DNA from 2 places in the Streptomyces sp. UC4497 genome. Region 1 is predicted to be linked to the other one. Evidence: riboswitches for the same ligand, from Rfam matches in the RefSeq annotation. Region 1 holds a riboswitch; the other holds the start of a gene.
What was found. A riboswitch is a leader RNA that binds a small molecule or an ion and turns the genes downstream of it on or off. The one in region 1 is predicted to bind S-adenosylmethionine.

Region 1 (3,399 bases):
TGCACACGCTCACGGCGCACGAGCAGTACGCGCCGGTCGAACTCGGCCCGACGGTCGACGAGAACGGTGTCGAGCGCAAGGTCACGCGGCTGCAGAAGCTGCGCGGCAAGCTCTCGCGCGGTTACTACGGGGAGAACAACCAGATCCCGAAGCCGACCGCCGAGGAGTACAAGGAGATCACCAGCGGCCACGGCCACCACTGATCTCTGAAGCGTTGCTGTAAGCCACCGCGGGAGCCCTCGTCCAGTGCCTGGACGGGGGCTCTTTGCGGTCCCGGGACCTGGATAGGGTGGGGTCGGCACCACCCTCAACCCACAGATGCACACAGGAGCGGCCATGAGCGCTTTGAACCCCGCTGGAGGCGACACCGCGGCGGGCCGTTCCTGGCCCGCCGTCCTGAACGGCCTGCTGGAGGGCCGCGACCAGAGCGCCGACGACACCGCGTGGGCGATGGACCGGATCATGCGGGGCGAGGCCACCGACGCCCAGATCGCCGGCTTCGCGGTGGCGCTGCGCGCCAAGGGCGAGACCGTGCAGGAGATCACCGGTCTCGTACGCGGCATGTACGAGCACGCCAATGTGATCGAGGTGCCCGGCGAGACCGTCGACATCGTCGGCACCGGCGGCGACGGCGCCAAGACCGTCAACATCTCCACCATGGCGGCGATCGTGATCGCCGGAGCGGGCGCCAAGGTCGTCAAGCACGGCAACCGCGCCGCCTCCTCCGCCTCGGGCTCCTCCGACGTACTGGAGAAGCTCGGCGTCAATCTCGACCTGTCGCCGAAGCGGGTGCCCGAGGTCGCCGAGGAAGCCGGCATCACGTTCTGCTTCGCCATAAAGTTCCACCCCGCGCTGCGCTACGCGGGCGCCGCGCGCGGCCAGCTCGGCATCCGCACGGTCTTCAACCTGCTGGGCCCGCTGACCAACCCGGCCAAGGTGAAGGCGCAGGCCGTCGGCGTCGCCGATGCCCGGATGGCGCCGATCGTGGCCGGCGTCTTCGCCGAGCGCGGCAACTCCTCGCTGGTGTTCCGCGGCGACGACGGGCTGGACGAGCTGACCACCACGGGAACGTCGCGCGTGTGGGTGGTGCGGGACGGCGCCGTCCGCGAGGAGTCCTTCGACCCGCGCGACGTCGGCATCGACATCGTGCCCATCGAGGCGCTGCGCGGCGGCGACCCCTCGTACAACGCGGAGGTCGCGAGGCGCCTCCTCGACGGCGAGCGGGGGCCGGTGCGCGACGCGGTGCTGCTGAACTCGGCGGCGGCCCTGGTGGCCGTGCGGCCCGGCGAGGGCACGCTCGTCGAGCAGATCCGGGCGGGCATGGACCGGGCGGCCGAATCGATCGACTCCGGCGCCGCGAAGGCCGCCCTGGAGCGGTGGGTGGCGGCCAGCAACCGCTGAGCACGCGTCGGATGTGACGCAGGGCGCAGTCCAAATTTTGGACTGCGCCCTTGCCGTATCCGAGACGTGTGGCAGGATGCTTTTCAAGGTCATGAGTGACAGCGATTGAGGCCCCAGCCCGCTGTCCGGCAACCCTCCGTCCGTGGCGGGGTGCCCTGGGTGAAGACCAGGCCGTGCGCAGCAAGGCGTGTGGCAAGCGCGGACCCCTCGCAACCCTGGGGTCCTGGTCCTCAAGGGAGCAGTCTCGTGAGCAAGCGAATGCGATAGGGCGTTTCGGCCCCGCCTCCGCGTACCCGTTTCATCTTTCTTTCCATGCCGTCGAGCCACGTGGTTCTGGTTCCGGCATGGTCAATTCGCTGATCGCGCCAGGGAGTTCACCCATGTCTGTTTCCGTCGACGCCGCCGCCTGTATCGCTGCCCCTTCCGACATCACGGCCCCGCTTCAGGTCCTCGGCCGGGACGTCACCGTGCCGCTCGTCACCGGTGGCGAGGTCACGTACGCCGCCCTCGACTACGCCGCCAGCGCGCCGGCCCTCCAGCGGGTCTGGGACGACGTCGCCGCCTACGCGCCGTACTACGGGAGCGTGCATCGCGGCGCCGGGTACCTGTCGCAGCTGTCGACCGACCTGTTCGAGAACTCGCGCGTCGCCGTCGCCGAGTTCCTCGGCTGCCGCGAGGACGACCAGGTCGTCTTCACCCGTTCCACCACCGACTCGCTCAACCTGCTCGCCGCCGCGCTGCCCGCCGGCTGCGAGGTGTTCGTCTTCGAGACCGAGCACCACGCGTCGCTGCTGCCGTGGCGCGACGCGCGGGTCACGTACCTCAACGCCCCTCGTACGCCCGCCGAGGCTGTCGCCACCCTGGAGCGGGCGCTCGCCGACCGCGACCCGTACGGTCCGGCCCTCGTCTGCGTCACCGGTGCCTCCAACGTCACCGGTGAGCTCTGGCCGGTGCGCGAGCTCGCGGCGGCCGCTCACGCGCACGGTGCCCGCATCGTGCTCGACGCCGCGCAGCTCGCGCCCCATCACCCGGTCTCCGTCCAGGACCTGGACGTCGACTGGGTCGCCTTCTCCGGGCACAAGCTGTACGCCCCGTTCGGTTCGGGTGTCCTCGCGGGCCGCTCCGACTGGCTGACGGAGGCCGAGCCGTACCTCGCCGGTGGTGGCGCGTCCAAGAAGGTCGCGCGCCGCACGGACGGCGGCGTGGACGTCGAGTGGCACGCCACCGCCGCCCGCCACGAGGCCGGTTCACCGAACGTCATCGGCGTGTACTCCATCGCCTCCGCCTGCAAGGCGCTCACCGAGGCCGGGTTCGACAACCTCGTCGCCCGCGAGCAGTACCTGATCCGCAAGGTCCAGGAGGGCCTCGCCGAGGTGCCCGAGGTGAAGGTCCTTTCCCTGTTCGGGGACGACGCGCCGCGCGTGGGCGTGCTGTCCTTCGTCGTCGACGGCTGGAACTCCTCGCACTTCGCCGCCGCGCTCTCCGCCGAGTACGGCATCGGGGTCCGCGACGGCCTGTTCTGCGCCCACCCGCTGGTGCGCACGCTGCTCGGCTCCGACCCGCAGCAGCAGGGCGAGTGCGGCGCCCCGGAGGCCGCGCCGGGCGAGAAGTCGCTCAACGCCATCCGCGTCAGCTTCGGCGCCGGTACGCCGGACGAGCACGTGGAGCGGTTCGTGTCCGCCGTGAAGGAGCTCGTGCAGGACGGCGCGCGGTGGAACTACCGCACGGAGGACGGGCGTTGCGTGCCGGACACGGCGAGCGCCTGATCCGGCTCGGGGGTCGCCCGGCCCGGCTGAGGGGCCGTACGGAGTCGGCTGCCGAGGACGATCATGCGTAGGGCCCGCTCGGTGGCGTCCGTGAGGAATTCGCCGCCGCGGCCCAGCGCCTCCGCGAGCGTCACCGGGGCGGGCAGGATCGAGCTGTAGGCGTCGACGCCGGTGGCCGTCACCGTGTGCGCGCCGTCGCCGATGGTGCCCGCGAGGGCGAGCACCGGGCGGC
Region 2 (3,399 bases), on a different contig from region 1:
GGAATGATCGAGACGCCGGCGCCGTCCGGCGTCGCCGTCTGGAGGCCCTGCTCGAAGCGGACGTCGTCGTCGTTCACGTACACGTTCACGAAGCGGCGCAGCTTGCCCTGGTCGTCGAGGACGCGGGCGGCGATGCCGGTGTGGTTCTTCTCCAGGTCGGCGATGACGTCGGCGAGGGTGGCGCCCTCGGCGGCGACCTCGGACTGCCCGCCGGTGTAGGTGCGCAGGATGGTGGGGATGCGAACGTTGACGCTCATGCTGGTGACTCCTGTTGCTACAAGTTCGGTCGGGCTCAGTGGTCGGTGGCGAGGCCGGCCTCGCGGAACGCGTCCAGGTTGGGCCGGATCGTGGCGGTGGCCTGCGAGGACTCGGCGACCGCGTCCAGCGTCTTGAGACCGTCACCCGTGTTCAGGACGACCGTCGTCAGCGACGGGTCGATGAGGCCCGCCTCGATGAGCTTCTTGGTGACACCCAGCGTGACGCCGCCCGCCGTCTCGGCGAAGATGCCCTCCGTCTGCGCGAGCAGCTTGATCGCGTCGACGACCTGCTCGTCGTTGACGTCCTCCACGGCGCCACCGGTGCGGCGCGCGATGTCGAGGACGTACGGGCCGTCGGCCGGGTTGCCGATCGCGAGGGACTTGGCGATGGTGGTCGGCTTCTGCGGGCGGACCACGTCGTGGCCGCCCTTGTAGGCGACGGAGACCGGGGAGCAGCCCTCGGCCTGGGCGCCGAAGAGCTTGTAGGGCTTGTCCTCGACGAGGCCGAGCTTGATCAGCTCCTTCAGGCCCTTGTCGATCTTCGTGAACTGCGAGCCGGACGCGATCGGGATGACCAACTGGTCCGGGAGCTGCCAGCCGAGCTGCTCGCAGATCTCGTACGCGAGCGTCTTGGAACCCTCGCCGTAGTACGGGCGGAGGTTCACGTTCACAAAGCCCCAGCCCTCGCCCAGCGGGTCGCCGATGAGCTCGGAGCAGAAGCGGTTCACGTCGTCGTAGTTGCCCTCGATGGCGACGAGGTCACCGCCGTAGACACCGGCCATGACGACCTTGCCCTGCTCCAGGTCGTGCGGGATGAACACGCAGGACCGGAAGCCCGCACGGGCGGCGGCGGCGCCGACGGCGCCGGCCAGGTTGCCGGTGGAGGAGCAGGAGAGCGTGGTGAAGCCGAAGGCGCGGGCGGCCTCGATGGCCTGCGCGACGACGCGGTCCTTGAAGGAGTGCGTGGGGTTGCCGGAGTCGTCCTTGACGAACAACTTGCCCTCGGCGACGCCCAGTTCACGACCGAGGTTGTCGGCCTTGACGAGCTTGGTCCAGCCGGGGTTCAGGTTCGGCTTCTCGGCGACGTCGGCCGGGACGGGCAGCAGCGGGGCGTAGCGCCAGATGTTGGCGGGGCCGGCCTCGATCTGCTTGCGGAGCGCCTCGGGGTCGCCGACGGGCAGGTCGTACGCGACTTCCAGAGGCCCGAAACACTCGGCGCAGGCGAAGACGGGGCCGAGCGGGACGATGTTGCCGCACTCACGGCAGGAAAGGCCGGAGGCCGGACCGAGATCAACGGTCTTGGCGGTCGTTTCGGTGGCGACAGTCTGTACAGCCATGAGAGGCGAGGCCCTTTCTCCTCATCTTCCTCGCGACGCATCTCGCCACGAGACGGATTTGGCACCTTCACTAGCCGGGAGCCTCGCGGGCGCACTGCGATGTGCGGAACGAGACCGGCTGGAGGGTTGCCGGGGCTTCAACGGGCCGTATCCCTCTGCCCCTCTGGATGAGCGGTATTCGATTGTGTGGATTCAGTTGTGTGTACGGCAGGCGACCCCCGACATGCGATGGTCACCGGCCTTGTTCAAGACTGTAACCGAAGGCCCGGACCCTTGAGATAGTCGTCCGATGCGCGAGATGGATCACATGTTGGTCCTGAGGGAAGGAACGCAGACCGTGCTGGAAGAGGTCGAGCGCTGGCTGAACAGGCGCTCCTGGTCCGTGGCCGATCACCCGCTGCACCGGGTGATCGCCGCCAAGCAGGCCTCGGGTCAGACGGTAAGTGTCGTACTGCCCGCGCTGAACGAGGAGGAGACGGTCGGCGAGATCGTCGCCGAGATCCGGCGCGCGCTGATGACGGACGCGGTGCCGCTCGTCGACGAGCTCGTCGTGATCGACTCCGGCTCCACGGACCGTACGTCCGAGGTCGCGGCGGCGGCCGGGGCGCGTGTCGAGCACCGGGACACGATCCTGCCGCGGATCCCGGTCAGGGCCGGCAAGGGCGAGGTGCTGTGGCGCTCCCTGTTCGTCACTTCCGGTGACATCGTGTGCTTCGTCGACGCCGATCTGAAGGAGTTCTCCGCGGACTTCGTCTCCGGGATCGTCGGCCCGCTGCTCACCGAGCCGGGCGTGGACTTCGTGAAGGCGATGTACGACCGCCCGCTGGCCGGGGCCGCCGGGCAGGGCGGCCGGGTGACCGAGCTGATGGCGCGCCCGATCCTCAACCTCCACTGGCCCCAACTGGCGGGATTCGTCCAGCCGTTGGGCGGCGAGTACGCGGCCCGGCGCTCGCTGCTCGAGCGGCTCCCGTTCCCCGTCGGATACGGCGTGGAGCTCGGCCTGCTCGTGGACGCGCTGCACACCGTGGGCCTCGACGCGCTCGCCCAGGTCGACGTCGGTGTGCGCAAGCACCGGCACCAGGACGGGCAGGCGCTCGGCCGGATGGCGGCGGCGATCTACCGCACCGCCCAGCTCCGGCTCGCGCGCGGGCACCTCGTCAGGCCGGTGCTCACGCAGTTCGAGCGCGGGGAGGGCGGCTTCGAGCCGCGTACCCACGAGGTCGACACGGAGGAGCGGCCGCCGATGATCGAAATCGGTGAGTACGCGGAGCGTCGCGTCGCATAAGCGCCGCATAATCATATGTTTTGTCTAACTTGCCCTTTATGTGGCTTAGACAATTCAAGGGCAGGTTCAAGGGCAGGGCGGCGTGCGCCGTCACCGCCACCCTCGCCGCCTGCCTGACGGGCATGGCGGGCCTGGCGCCGAGCCCCGCCTCCGCGGACGTGGTCTCCCCCTTCGCCAAGCGCTACGACGAATCGATCTACGGCGACTTCAAGACCATCGGCAACACGGTCATGGGCTGCCCGACGGACGACGCCACGATGGCCGGACGCTGCGCCGTCGCCGCGAACGGCGAGGGCAAGGACAACAACAACACGTTCGTCATGCAGCGGATCAACACCGCGGGGACGACCGACGGCTACGGCTCCAGCACCGGCCGGGTCACCATCCCGCCCGGCGCCCGGGTCGCCTACGCCCGCCTCTTCTACGGCGGCAACGACGGCACGTACAAGGGCCCGAGCGGCGCGCAGCTGAAGCGCTGCGACATCTCCGGCGCCGACGTGGCCCCCTCGCCCGGCGCCCC

Region 2: it holds a riboswitch for S-adenosylmethionine, as region 1 does, so the genes downstream of both, thrC (threonine synthase) here and ACYSUO_RS27260 (aminotransferase class V-fold PLP-dependent enzyme) in region 1, are expected to answer to the same signal.

The regions. Positions count from the first base shown of each region.
Region 1 covers NZ_JBTYHB010000022.1:79,336-82,734, reverse strand. The annotation lists gene qcrB (cytochrome bc1 complex cytochrome b subunit) at 1-203, shown strand, start outside; gene trpD (anthranilate phosphoribosyltransferase) at 337-1,401, shown strand; SAM riboswitch class IV at 1,489-1,606, shown strand; gene ACYSUO_RS27260 (aminotransferase class V-fold PLP-dependent enzyme) at 1,782-3,167, shown strand; gene ACYSUO_RS27255 (glycerate kinase family protein) at 3,119-3,399, opposite strand, start outside.
Region 2 covers NZ_JBTYHB010000036.1:72,419-75,817, forward strand. The annotation lists gene ACYSUO_RS34350 (MoaD/ThiS family protein) at 1-257, opposite strand, end outside; gene thrC (threonine synthase) at 293-1,594, opposite strand; SAM riboswitch class I at 1,613-1,768, opposite strand; gene ACYSUO_RS34360 (glucosyl-3-phosphoglycerate synthase) at 1,932-2,879, shown strand; gene ACYSUO_RS34365 (DUF7927 domain-containing protein) at 2,918-3,399, shown strand, end outside.